Regions from separate parts of the Alistipes onderdonkii genome, predicted to be linked through region 1. Evidence: riboswitches for the same ligand, from Rfam matches in the RefSeq annotation. Region 1 holds a riboswitch; each other region holds the start of a gene.
What was found. Region 1 has a riboswitch for cobalamin ahead of nrdD (anaerobic ribonucleoside-triphosphate reductase). Riboswitches for the same ligand answer to the same signal wherever they lie in the genome.
Positions count from the first base shown of each region.

Region 2: linked by a shared signal. The riboswitch ahead of NQ559_RS07725 (YncE family protein) and the one ahead of nrdD (anaerobic ribonucleoside-triphosphate reductase) in region 1 are both predicted to bind cobalamin.
Region 3: linked by a shared signal. The riboswitch ahead of NQ559_RS09720 (hypothetical protein) and the one ahead of nrdD (anaerobic ribonucleoside-triphosphate reductase) in region 1 are both predicted to bind cobalamin.
Region 4: linked by a shared signal. The riboswitch ahead of NQ559_RS02780 (DUF5074 domain-containing protein) and the one ahead of nrdD (anaerobic ribonucleoside-triphosphate reductase) in region 1 are both predicted to bind cobalamin.

Region 1 is NZ_CP102251.1:1,552,063-1,555,447, reverse strand. It holds gene nrdD (anaerobic ribonucleoside-triphosphate reductase) at 1-1,747, opposite strand, end outside; cobalamin riboswitch at 1,889-2,085, opposite strand; gene NQ559_RS06410 (Tex family protein) at 2,252-3,385, opposite strand, start outside.
Region 2 is NZ_CP102251.1:1,864,497-1,867,881, forward strand. It holds gene NQ559_RS07720 (TonB-dependent receptor plug domain-containing protein) at 1-379, opposite strand, end outside; gene NQ559_RS07725 (YncE family protein) at 400-1,470, opposite strand; cobalamin riboswitch at 1,640-1,859, opposite strand; tRNA gene NQ559_RS07730 (tRNA-Thr) at 1,921-1,993, opposite strand; gene NQ559_RS07735 (carbon starvation CstA family protein) at 2,125-3,385, shown strand, end outside.
Region 3 is NZ_CP102251.1:2,384,489-2,387,873, reverse strand. It holds gene mnmE (tRNA uridine-5-carboxymethylaminomethyl(34) synthesis GTPase MnmE) at 1-917, shown strand, start outside; gene NQ559_RS09720 (hypothetical protein) at 1,157-1,522, opposite strand; cobalamin riboswitch at 1,781-1,973, opposite strand; gene NQ559_RS09715 (DUF2284 domain-containing protein) at 2,060-2,632, shown strand; gene NQ559_RS09710 (Dph6-related ATP pyrophosphatase) at 2,620-3,327, shown strand.
Region 4 is NZ_CP102251.1:670,000-673,384, reverse strand. It holds gene uvrC (excinuclease ABC subunit UvrC) at 1-778, shown strand, start outside; tRNA gene NQ559_RS02785 (tRNA-Leu) at 844-927, shown strand; cobalamin riboswitch at 1,076-1,292, shown strand; gene NQ559_RS02780 (DUF5074 domain-containing protein) at 1,469-3,343, shown strand.

The DNA.
Region 1 (3,385 bases):
TCAGCGATTCGTCCTCGACGACATAGAAATAGGAGTTGTAACAGTCGCGCGGTACGACGTAGCCGTCCTCGCGATCCCATTTGGCGTGTTTCACGCCCACGTTCTCGGCCGGGATCATCTCGCAGTTGAACATGAGCTCCTTCGAACGGTACTTCTTGTTGTAGCGCTCGATCAGTCCCAGTACGCCCTGTACGAAACCGACGTAGTCGTCGTTGTCGTTGATCGGGATGCCCAGGAACTCGGCCGCCTCGACCAGCCCGTTGACGCCGATCGTGAGGTACTGGCGCGCGAGGTTGATATAGCCCGCGTCGAACAGGGGCAGCATCCCCTTGGCCTGCAAATCCTTGAGGTTCTCGTTGTAGGCCGTCTGCACCTTGTGCACCAGGTCGACGATCTCTTCGAGGTAGGTCAGGTAGTGCATGCCGTTCTTCACGGCATACTGGATGCAGCGGTTGAGGTTGATCGTCAGCACGCTCTTCGAACCGGTCGATACGCCGCCGGCGCCGAGCGTGTAGCTGAACCCGTTGTCCTGTATCTCGTTGCGCAGGCGGCAGCACGACGACAGCGAGTCGGCGTTGTCGCTGATGTAGGTGAAGAACGAGTGCCCCTCGGAGTACATCTGCGCCGTGATGTCGCCCCATTCCTTGTCCATCACGTCGCCGTCCCTGGTCAGCAGGGCCATCGTCTCGACCGGGAAGGTCAGCACGGTCTTCGTGCGCTCGCGGTTGAACCACGTCATGAAACGCTTTTGCAGCCACGACAGCGATTCCCAGTGCGGCTTCGTCCCGTCGGGGAATACGAATTCGCCGAACAGGCTTTCGAAATAGTAGCGGTCGTAATAGGCCACGTTCCAGAACACGGCCTGGAAGTTACGCGCCCCCGTGGGCTGGTTGATCGAGTAGACGATCTGTTCGAAACAGTCCGTAATCATCTTGTCGATCGTCCGGTGCTTTTTCGAGAGGTCGACCACCTCGTCCGCCCGCTTGTAGTAATCTTCTCCGTACTCCTGTTCGATGAAATAGTTCATATACATCAGGAACTCCGGCGTGGCGCAGGCGCCCGAGAGCATCGACGATACGATGAAGACCATGTTGACGAAGCCGCCGCAGAACGACTTGAGATTGGTCGGGCGTGTCGAGTTGCCGCCCACCGAGAGCGTGCCGTTCAGCAGCCACGGGTACATCGTGATCGAAGCGCAGTAGTTGGCCATCGACGTTTCGTCGTTCTTGTAGATGAAGTGGTCTTTCAGCAGGCGGAGGTATTTGTCCGAGAGTTCCTTGCCGTACATCTCCTTGATGCGGTCGGTCAGCAGCCGGCGGTTGAGCCGGATGAAGTTCTGTTTGGGCAGTTCGCCGATCAGCGTGGCGATGTTCTTGTTCTCGACGTTGGCGTTGGCATCGTATTTCGAACCCGTCGCGGGGTTCGAGGCATCGCAGTAGTTGATCAGGAATTCGAGTTTTTCGCGGTCTTCGCGATCCTCGGTGTGCTTCTGGCGGTAGAGCATGTAGCTCTTGGCCACGGCGAAATAGCGTTCGGCCATGAGCGCCACCTCGACCTGGTTCTGTATCTCCTCGACATTCATGCCGTCGGAGATATGTACGCGGCTGAGTACCGACGTGAGGTCGTCGTCGGTGGCGTATCCGCCTACCGAAAGGAATGCCTTGCTGATCGCGCGTTTGATCTTCTCGAGCGAAAAGGGGGCGCGCTTGCCGTCGCGCTTGACGATGTAAATTTCCGAAATGCCCATAATGTATCTGTATTTGTTTGTAAGTCTTGCCGTACGGAGGCGGCATCTCCGCCTGCGTAATACGCAGGACAGCCATGTCCTTACCCCTGAATTGTCCGGTGTAAATATCTGTTCCGGGCACCGCCCTAAATCCCGAAGGCGGATGTCGCAGCTCGCAAGGCAGGTCTTCTGGCTCGCCCCATCCGCACGCCTTCCCGTCCCGGGGGACAGTGGCTCAAGAGAGTGCGGAACGCAATCGAGGCTTACAGCTACGGGAATAGCCCCTGATTCTCACAGGAGTTCCCTTTTGATCCCGTGCCGGCAGCCGCCGGCGGGGAACCTTGCTCCGGAACAAATGTAGACATACTTTCCCGGATCGCAAATATGCGTGCGGGCAATTAATGAACAAATTGTAAACAAAAAATGCAGGGACATTCCGGCCCTGCATTTCCTTTTCCGGGACGCCCGTCCGCAACCCGGTGAGCGTCAAACCTCCTGCCTGTCCGCGCCCGTTCGCTCCCCGCTTTATTTGCGCATCGAGAGCGAAATCCGCCCGCGGGCGGTGTCGATCCCGGTGACCCGCACCTCGACCTGCTGTCCCAGGTGCACGACCTCCGCCGGCGAGGCGACGTAGCGGTCGGCCATCTGCGAAATGTGCACCAGCCCGTCCTGCTTGATCCCGATGTCGACGAAAGCCCCGAAGGCCGTGATGTTGGTGACGATGCCCGGCAGCGTCATCCCTTCGCGCAGGTCGCCGATCGTACGTACGTTCGGGTCGAACGAGAAGGCCTGCAGCTGTTCGCGCGGGTCGAGGCCGCACTTGTCCAGCGCTTCGACGATGTCCGTCACGGTCGGAATCCCGACCTGTCCGTCCACGTATCTCTCGGGTTTGATGCCCCTGCGCAGCTCCTTGTCGGCGAGCAGCCTGTCGACCGTCACGCCCGCGTCGGCGGCCATCCGCTCGGCTATGTGGTACGATTCGGGATGCACGGCGCTGTTGTCCAGCGGATTCTGCCCGCCGACGATGCGCAGGAAACCCGCGGCCAGTTCGTAGGCCTTGGCGCCCAGCCTCGGCACCCTGAGCAATTCTTTGCGGCTCTTGAAATCGCCGTTCGCGGCGCGGTACGCCACGATGTTCTCCGCCAGCGCCGGCCCCAGTCCGGAAATATAGGTGAGGATGTGTTTCGAGGCGGTGTTGATGTTCACCCCGACCCTGTTCACGCAGCTTTCGACCACCGTATTGAGTCTGGCCTTGAGTTTTCCCTGGTCGACGCTGTGCTGGTATTGCCCGACGCCGATCGACTTGGGGTCGATCTTCACCAGCTCCGAGAGCGGGTCGATCAGCCTCCGGCCGATGCTCACCGAGCCGCGCACCGTCACGTCGTAATCGGGAAACTCCTCGCGCGCCGCGGCCGACGCCGAGTAGACCGATGCGCCGTCCTCGCTGACCATGAATATCTCCACGGCTCCGTCCAGTCCCAGGCCGCGCACCAACTGCTCGGTTTCGCGCCCCGCCGTACCGTCGCCGATTGCGAAGGCCTCGGCCTTGTATTTCCCCGCCAGCGCCCGCAGCGTTTCCGCCGCTTCGGCATAGCGGCCCTGCGGCGGGTGCGGGTAGATGGTCGTATTGTGCACGAGGTTGCCCTGTGAGTCCAGGAC
Region 2 (3,385 bases), 310 kb from region 1:
AGAAATCGGTCATGCCCAGCATCGGCGAGTTGATGCGCATGCCGTTCCACACCACCTGCGTATGCGAAGGGCCCGTGCCGCGGAATGCGACCGTCGAAAGCGTCGCCCGTCCGTATTGCTTGATGAAGATCGACGAATTGAATGTCAGCACGTCGGCCATCGACAGGGCAATGTTCTCGTGCAGGACGAGCGTGTCGAGCTGCGTTTTCTGAACGCCTATTTCTTTCATGGGTTTCACGCCCGTCACCCCGACTGCGCGGATGGGCAACACCAGCGACGGATTCTCGTTCCACCACCCTCCGTCCGACGGCGCCTTGTCCTGGGCGGCGGCGCTCCACCAGAGGGCGATGCTGAACAGCGGGATTAGGAGTCTCTTCATTGCTTCGCGTGTTTGTCGGGTTATCGTTTCCAGCAGAAGGCGCCCGGGGTGACGCCCGCGTAAAATTCGTCTACCGCGTCGCCGTCGGCCGTATAACGGTAGACGATCCCCTGCTGCTGGTAGTCGATGGCATCGGCCACGTAGACGTCGCCGTTGTCCGGGTCGACCGTCAACCCGTAATATTTCGTCTCCCGGTATTCGAGGAACGGGCGCGCCGGGAGCTGCTCGGCAGCTACGGGCATGCGCCAGACATCCTTGTTGATCCAGTACAGCGTGTCGCGCGTGCCGTTGAGCTGCACTTCCGAGGGTGCATCCCCCTCTCTGAAACGGAACTGCTTTTCCAGGCGGAACGAGGCGGCGTCGATGCGGTACAGTGCCGGAACATCATATCCGTAGGGGCTGCCTTCGTAACCGCCGTCGGTGATCGTCCACAGCTTGTCGTTGGCATCCAGTACCAGCGATGTGGGTTGTACGCCGACGACCAGTTCGTCCACCACCCTGTCGGTTCGGGTGTCGATCTTCAGCAGCCGGTTCTGGTACGACCAGCAGTTCACGTAGACGTATTGCCCGTACTGTACCATCTGCTCGGTCGATCCCGATCCGGGTGTCATGCCGGGACACTCGATGTAGCCCGTGATCTCGTACCGCCTGGGGTTGACGATGAAAATGCGGTTGTCCCAGAGCTGGGTCACATAGGCCTTTTCGTCGGAGACGAAGTGGATGTACCGCGGCGAGGTGAGGTTCGTGATGCGGCCCACCTCCTTGAATGTACGGAGGTCGATTGCGAAGACGACATGCGAATTGTTCACGACGATCCATCCCAGATCGTTGTGGATGGTCATCGACTGTGCCACGTCGCCCAACTTCATGGCGTTGGCACGGTAGAAAACCTCGTTCTCGACCTTTTTCGTTGCCGGGTCGTAATAGGAGAGCGTGGCGTTGCCGTACTGGAAATTTCCCTCGTTGGTGATGAACAACCCCGGCCCCGTCGCGGCGAACTCTTCCATGTCTGCGTAGTCCCACTTCATGCAGCCTCCCAGTGCCGGCAGGCACAGGATCACGGGCAGAATATGTCGTAAAATCCGTTTCATGCGTCGAAAATTAAAGAAACGACCGGCCCCTCCTCTTCCCTGGTGCGGAACTGCGGCCGGCTGCATCGGACGTCCGGTGCGGCCTTCGTATTTGTCAAACTGATTTTACATCCGGGAATATGCCTTGCCGGCAGGCTCTTCATGCCGATCACGATCCATTCCCCTGGATTGTAAAATCATTGCAACGGCAGGTCTTCTGACTCGTTCCCGTCGAGACGCCTTCCCGGCCGGACTGGGGCCAGTGGCAAAAGATTGTCAGGACTTGTTGTGCCATTTCGGGTGGCAGGAACTCACAGCAGAGGGAACTGTTGCCGATTTTCACGGCATTCCCTTTTAATCGGTCAGGGGGTTGCGGAACCCCTTTGCGAACCATTGCGCAACAAAAGTATAAAAAATTCGGGTTCGCAAGGCCTTATAACGAAAAAAGGTCGCCGTATGGCGACCTTTCCGAGCCGAAACCGGGACTTGAACCCGGGACCTCTTCATTACGAGTGAAACGCTCTACCAACTGAGCTATTTCGGCTTGCCGAGAACATTAAGCTCTCTTTGGGATTGCAAATATCTGAAAAAAATATTTTTCTCGCAACAATTTTCGGAAAATTCTCGCATTTCTTGCTATATTCGCGTCAAAACTAACCGAAAACAGACCGGGTTATGATTACTTTCCTGGGGTGCCTGGGGCTCCTCGTGGCAGCATATTTCACCTACGGACGCTATCTCGAACGCCTGTGCGGCGTGGATGCTGCGCGGCCTGTGCCTTCGGCCACGTCGTTCGACGGAGTGGATTATATCCCGATGCCGATGTGGAGGACTTTCCTCATACAGCTGCTCAATATCGCGGGGCTGGGGCCGATTTTCGGTGCCGTGCTGGGGGCGGCATACGGCCCCGTGGCATTCCTGTGGATTACCTTCGGCGGTATCTTCATGGGGGCGGCGCACGACTTCATCGCCGGGATCGTCTCGCTGCGCAGCAACGGTGCGAGTTTGCCCGAGACCGTCGGCACCTACCTCGGGCCGGGGATAAAACAACTTATGCGCATCTTTTCCGTGGGGCTGATGGTGCTCGTCGGCGCTGTCTTCCTGTCGCAGCCCGCTTCGCTGATCGCCAACCGCATCGAGGCCCCGTCGCTGTCGGGTATCGCCTTCGGCGGGTTCTCGTGGTTGCTGCTCATCATTCTGGGCGTTATCCTGATCTATTATATCGTGGCGACGTTGCTGCCCGTGGACAAGATCATCGGCCGTATCTATCCGGTTTTCGGCTGCGCACTGCTTTTCATGGCGCTGGGAATCCTCGCCGTATTGCTTTTCAGCGGCAAATATACGATCCCCGAGTTTACTTCTCTGGAAAATTGCATTGCCGACCCGGAGCGGTTTCCGATCCTGCCGATGCTCTTTACGACCATCGCCTGCGGCGCTATTTCGGGCTTCCATGCGACCCAGTCGCCGCTGATGGCACGCTGCCTGCGTTCCGAACGGCAGGCCCGCCCCGTGTTTTACGGCGCCATGATCTCCGAGAGCATCATCGCGCTGATATGGGCGGCCATCGCCATGGCCTTCTGGAACGGTGCCTCCGGGCTGAATGCCGCGATTGCGGAGTATGGCGGGCAGGCGGCCGTGATGGTCGATGTCATCGCCCGCACTACGCTGGGCGAAGTGCTGGCCGGACTGGTGATCTTCGGGGTTGTGGCCTGCGCCATCACCTCGGGCGATACGGCGTTCCGTTCGGCACGGCTGATCGTGGCCGATTTCATGGGGCTCGAACAGCGCAGCCTGCGCAAGCGAATCTATATCAGCATCCCGCTCTTCGCTGCGGGGCTGGTCATTATTTTCTGCCTGCCGTTCGAGGCCATGTGGAGCTATTTCGCATGGATGAACCAGACACTGGCGATGGTCACGCTGTGGATGATTACGGCCT
Region 3 (3,385 bases), 830 kb from region 1:
CCGCGAACCAGATGCGGGGAGGTTATTCCGACGCGCTGGAAGGACTGTGCGCAAAGCTGCTGGAACTCACTGCGCTCCTCGAACTGGAACTCGACTTTTCGGAAGAAGAGGTCGAATTCGCCGACCGCGCGCAACTGCGGGAGGCGATGCAGCGGATCGGGGCGCATATCGACGCCCTGCGCAATTCGTTCACGCTTGGGAATGCCATCAAGGAGGGGGTCGCCGTAGCGATCACGGGAGCCCCGAACGTCGGCAAGAGCACACTGCTCAACCGCCTGCTCAACGAAGAGCGCGTCCTGGTTTCCGACATCGCCGGCACGACGCGCGACGTCATCGAGGAGCGGATCAACATCGACGGGGTCGTCTTCCGGTTCCTCGACACGGCGGGTATCCGCGCAACGGACGACCGGCTGGAACAGATGGGCATCCAGCGCACGATGTCGAGCATCGAGCGGGCGCAGATCGTGATTTACATGACCGATGCGGCACGCCTTGCCGCAGGTGCGCCCGTTGCCCCGGAATTCCCGCTCCGCGCCGACCAGAAACTGCTGGTGCTGGTAAATAAAACGGATACGGCACCGGACAGCCCCCTGCCCGAAGGCACGATCGGCATTTCGGCCCGCAACGGCGACGGCATAGACCGCCTGCGCCGGATATTGCGCTCCTTTGTAGATACGGAAGCCCTCTACCACGGCGACGCAATCGTTTCGAACAACCGCCATTACGAAGCCCTCACGGCCGCAGGCGATGCGCTCCGCCGGGCCCTCGACGGGCTCGGCAGCGGCCTTCAGACCGACCTGCTGAGCGAAGAAATCCGCCAGGTCATCCACCATGTCGGCAGTGTCACGGGACGCAATGCGTTAGCCTCCGAAGAGGTGCTCAAACACATCTTTTCAAAGCACTGTGTGGGGAAATAAAATTCTGGCATCATGAAAATAATGCCCACAGCAGACATGCCGGGCACCGCGGTCGCACGACGCTGCACGCGGGTATAACCCCATGCGGCGCCCCGCACCGACCTCAGGACACCCATACCCCAAACGGCCCGGCACGCAGAAATACGCAACAGTTCCGCCCGCGCACGGGAGGATATAATCCCGGATTATGCCGGCCGGGAACGGTGCACCGCAACTGCGGCGATACCTGCCCCCGGGACTTAGAAATTGATCTGGTTGCCTTCCGCAAACAGGGAATCGAGGATCACGTACAACTCCGACTCCAGTTCTTCGGGTTCGAGGTCACCGCCCAGCGAGAAGAATTTCCCCGGGGGCGTGCAATACTGCACCGTGCTGGCCGCCTCGCAGGATTCGATACCGCAGACGATCACCGCATCGACGTCGTCCTCATGGCGCAGCATGGCATTGTAGAAGGCGAGCAACTGCCGCGGGGTGCCCATCGGCGGCACCAGCACCACGGTTCCCGAAGGCTGGAACTTATCGGGTGTACTTATCAGTTTGAGGCCGTATTTCCCGGCGATTTTCCCGGCGATTTCCGCCGATACTCCATACAGTACGATATTCATAACCATCGTTATTTACAAAAGACATGGCCGCATCCCAAAATTCATTACAGCATCGTGTTCCATATTACCATGCCTTTCCGGTTTGTCAATTCTCAAAATTTCCGCCGCACGGCTTGCAGGAATACGTCCGGGTTCCGCCCGGCCGCGCGCCTGAACCTTGCATCGAAAAACAGGACAGTAATCCCTGCAAAACGCCGATTGCATAAAATCCCAAAGCATCATACGACCGAAACCAGACGCCCAGTCCGCGGGGCTTTCCGACAACGAATCGATCTGGCAGGTCTTCTGACTGACCCCTGTCCCGAAGCCTTCCCGCCCCGCGGGGCAGTGGCTGAGATATTCGGAACGTCACGGGGCTTCACAGCAGCGGGACTGTCCGGGATTTACACCCGATTCCCTTTTCACACCCTCCCGCGACGGGGAGCGGAGAACCAAATCTGAAGCAAATATAGCGGATTATTCCGAAAAATTGTCCGGAAATCCGGATTATTTTCACAAACCGGCACCACGGCACGGTAAAACCGCTATTTTTACCACGTGGATATTTCGCTTCCATATACGGCCCGGGATTTTTCGGCGGAACTTCCCGCTGCCGATTACATCGCCCGTTTCCGCGATGCCGAACGGATCGGGGGCTACTGCCTCGCCTGCCCCAATTACGGGCGCAGCTGGGGATGCCCCCCTTTCGGATTCAGCGTCGGGAGGTACCTTTCCGGCTACGCCACGGCACTGCTCACCGTCACGAAAATCGTTCCGCAAAAGCAGGGGCTCCCCTTTTCGGAAGCCGGACGGCTGATCCTGCCCGAACGCAGACGCCTCGAACAGCAATTGCTCGGGATGGAACGGCAGTACGGCGGCCTATCGTTCGCCTACGTCGGGACATGCCTCCACTGCCCCGAAGGCACCTGCACACGTCCCGACGGAAAGCCCTGCCGACACCCCGAACTGGTGCGCCCGTCGCTCGAAGCCTGCGGATTCGACATCGGCAAAACTACCGCCGAGCTCTTCGGCATCGACCTGAAATGGGGCACGGACGGCAAATTGCCCGAATACCTGACCCTCGTCTGCGGATTCTTCCACAACGCCGGACATGTGACATGGAACGGATAAAGGCGGTTTTCAACTGGAGCGGCGGCAAGGACTCCGCCCATGCCCTGCTGCGGGCGATGCAGTCGGGCAAATACGAAATCGTCGCATTGCTGACGACCGTAAACCGAGACACGCACCGTTCGACCATGCACGGCATCCCGACCGCCCTGCTGCAGGCACAGGCCGACAGTATCGGCATCCCCCTGCACATCGTCGACCTCAGCCCGAAAGGCAATATGGAGGACTACGGGGCTGCCATGTCCCGTGCCGTGGAGCATTTCAAGGCGCAGGGCGTAACCTGTTTCATCTTCGGGGACATCTTCCTGCACGACGTACGCAAATACCGCGAGCAGAAACTCGCACCCCATGGCATCGGGATCGCGGAACCGCTCTGGGGAAAATCCTCCGGCGACGTGATGCACGACTTCCTTGTCTCGGGGCTCAGGACGGTCATCGTCACCACGATGGCCGACAGCCTTGACGCCGACGCCGTCGGGCGCGAGATAGACCCCGCATTCATCGCCTCGCTGCCTGCGGGCGTCGATCCCAACGGCGAAAACGGCGAATACCACACATTCTGCTACGACGGGCCGATCTTCCGCACCCCCGTCCCGTTCCGGCTCGGCACGCCTTTGCGCCGAAGTTACCGCATCCGCCTTGACGACGGGTCGGAAAAGAGCTATTCCTATTGGTTCGCCGACCTGCAGCAGGCATAATACGGCACCGGAGCGGGAAATTAGCCTCAGGGCGCTCCCCCTTAAAATATTCCGATTA
Region 4 (3,385 bases), 880 kb from region 1:
ACTCGAACTGCTCGAATTCTCGCAGAAGAGCGCCCGTATCTACCGCGCCGAGCAGCTCAAGAACTTGGAAATCAAGAATCCCGAACGATATACCGAGCGGTTGATGAATGCCCTGCAGAAGGAACTGCGCCTCGACCGCCAGCCGCGGCACATCGAATGCTTCGACAACTCCAATCTGCAGGGGGCCCATCCGGTAGCCTCGTGCGTGGTGTTCCGCGACGGAAAACCCGCACGCAAGGAGTATCGTCATTTCAACATCAAGACCGTGGAGGGCCCCGACGATTACGCTTCGATGCGCGAGGTCGTCTTCCGGCGTTACAGCCGCCTGCAGGAGGAGGGGGCCGAGCTGCCCGATCTCATCATTGCCGACGGCGGAAAGGGGCAGATGGGTGTCATTCACGAGGTGCTGGAGTATCTCGGGCTGGACATACCTGTCGCCGGGCTGGCCAAGAACGACCGCCATCGCACCTCCGAGTTGCTCTGCGGATTCCCGCCTGTCCTGGTCGGCATCCGTCCCACTTCGCCCCTTTTCCACTTTCTGGCGCACATCCAGGAAGAGGTGCACCGTTTCGCCGTCTCATTCCACCGCCAGAAACGCAGCAAGGCCTTTATCCATAGCGAACTGGAACGGATCGAAGGCGTCGGGGACAAGACCGTCCGTACGCTGCTGCAACATTTCCGCACCGTGGCCAAGGTCAAGGCGGCACCGTTCGAGGAATTGACGGCGCTGGTCGGCCCCGCCAAGGCGAAAAAAATCAAGGCTTTCTTTGAAAAATAACCGGATTTTTTGAAAATTGCGAAGAATCGACTATCTTTGCCCTCCCGATTCTACGGAAGAGGCTTGCCCGGATGGCGGAATCGGTAGACGCGTTGGTCTCAAACACCAATGACAGCAATGTCGTGCCGGTTCGACCCCGGCTCCGGGTACGCTTATAAAGCCCCGCTGGTTTGATTGTCAAGCCAGTGGGGTTTTTGTTTCTTCTGGGGTGGCAGATACGGGGCACTTTCTGTCATGCCTTAAAATATATGCACCGATTTTTTTTGCGCCAGAAAATACCATATTGAATTTTATTTGTATATTTGCCGTCGCATAGGTTTCCAAATCACACCCGCCGGGCCGTGATGCGGAATGAAAAGGGAATGCAGTGAAAATCTGCGACAATACCCGTTGCTGTGAGTTCCTGCCCCGACGAGGGGCGCAAGACGTTTCACAATCTTTGCCACTGGCCGTAAGGCTGGGAAGGCGTGAAACCGGAACAAGTCAGAAGACCTGCCGATGCTTTTATTGGATTTGCTGCCTGCGGGATTACGGGTGAAAATCAAAACTGCGATTTCCCTGTTGCCGGCATTCCGGTACGAAAAAAGGCATTGGATGTTTTCGAAGGTGTAAATCCGTTTTGAATTTCTGTTGCGCCGTATCCCGAAAGGATACGGTTGATTTTTTATTGTCCAATCAAAATAAAGCAGAATGAAGAAACTATTTACCCTTTTGACAGTAATGCTGCTCGGCGTTTCGACGTGGAGCTGCTCGTATGACGACGATGACTTGTGGAATGAGATCGGGAATATCAAAACCGAACTGGCCCGGATCAACAAAGAGGTCGGAACGTTACAAACCCTTGTCGATGCGCTGAATCAGCAAAAAACGATCACCTCTGTCGAAGAAACGGCGACGGGGTACACGATTACCTTCAACGATGGCAAAACCGTCGAAATTAAAAACGGCACGAATGCACCGGAGGTCGGTATCGACCTGTTCGAAGGCGTTTACTACTGGACGATCGGCGGCAAAGGCAACTGGCTGACCGATGCGGACGGGAACAAAATCCCTGTCGCCGGCAAGGACGGCTCGAAACCCCAAATGGCCGTCGATGCCGACGGCTACTGGACTGTGGACGGGGTGCGTATTAAAGATGCCGCAGGCAACGATGTAAAAGCTGCGGGGAGCAACGGAAAAGACGGGGACTCGTTCTTCGAATCGGTGACGGACGGCGACGATGAGGTGACCTTCACGCTGACCGACGGCACGACGATCATCATTCCCAAAGCCTCGGCTGCCGGCTTCGCATTCGTATTTCCCGCGCAGCTCCCTAAGGGTGGAACCGACGTGGACAACTACTACCTGTTTGCTTTCGGCGAAGAAAAGATACTCGCGTATACCGGAGATATAACGGCCGCCGACTTGATGAGCATCCCGCAGGGATGGGCGGCACGGATCGACCCGGACAAGAAGACCGTCACCGTGACGGCCCCGGCGTTCGCGGGTTCATACTATACGGAGGGTATCCTTTCGCTCGTCGGCATCGACGGCAAAGGGAAAACCCAACTTGCATCCGCACGCATCTGCGCTGTGGATTATTCCGATCCCGAAGGCACGTTCGTACTCAACGAGGGCAACATGTCGTCGGATAACGGGTCGGTCATCTATATCACAGCCAACGGCCGTTTAATCAACTATGCCTACTGGCGGATGAACGGTTCCGAGTTGGGCAATGTGGGGCAGGATATGTTCATTGCCGACGGTAAGGCTTACATCATCAGCCAGAACGGCGGAAACGACGGCATCCTCGTCGAGGCCGATGCCAGGACACTCAAGCGCACTGGCAAGTTCGGCAAAAGCGACCTGCCCGGACTTTCCATGCCGTCGCATGTGGCCGTAATAGGCCGGACGGCTTATATCCGCGACAATGCAGGCGTATACAAACTCGATCTCGATACGAAAGCGCTCAGCTTCATCGAAGGTTCGAAAGGTGCATTGAAAAACCGCATGGCGGTCGTCGGCAACAAAGTGTTTGTTCCTGCGGGCAAATCTATCCTGGTCTTGGAAAACGGGGCCGTGGCCGAAACGATCGCGATGGATGGCACGGTGACCGGTGTCGTCAAATCCGATGAAGCCGGTTACCTGTGGATATCCTGTTCCGCCAGCCCCGCCCAAATCATCAAGTTGGCTGCCGGCGATTATACGCAGGAAAAACATACGCTGACCGCCGGCGGTGTCGCCTCCGGCTGGGGTGCGACGCCGGGTATCACGGCCAAGGGCGATGAAATTTATTTCTGCAACAATTCCTCCACGATTTACCGCCATACTTTCTCCTCGAATACGACGGAAACGCTGGGCGATGTAAAGTCGAATATCGCCAATTGGGGAATGATCTACAACATGCCGGCCGTTCATCCTGTAACCGGCGAATACTACTACAATACGATTCTGGGATACGGATGGAGTTTCCTCACCAACGATATTTCGGTTTATGACCTGGGTTCGGGTACCCCCAAGATGGTTGCCGACTACCGGAATTATACGCATTTCCCGGCCGGGATATTCTTCACTGCCGGATTCTGAGGACACAGGAAGGGGATCGGGATTCCCGGTCTTCTTCCTGAT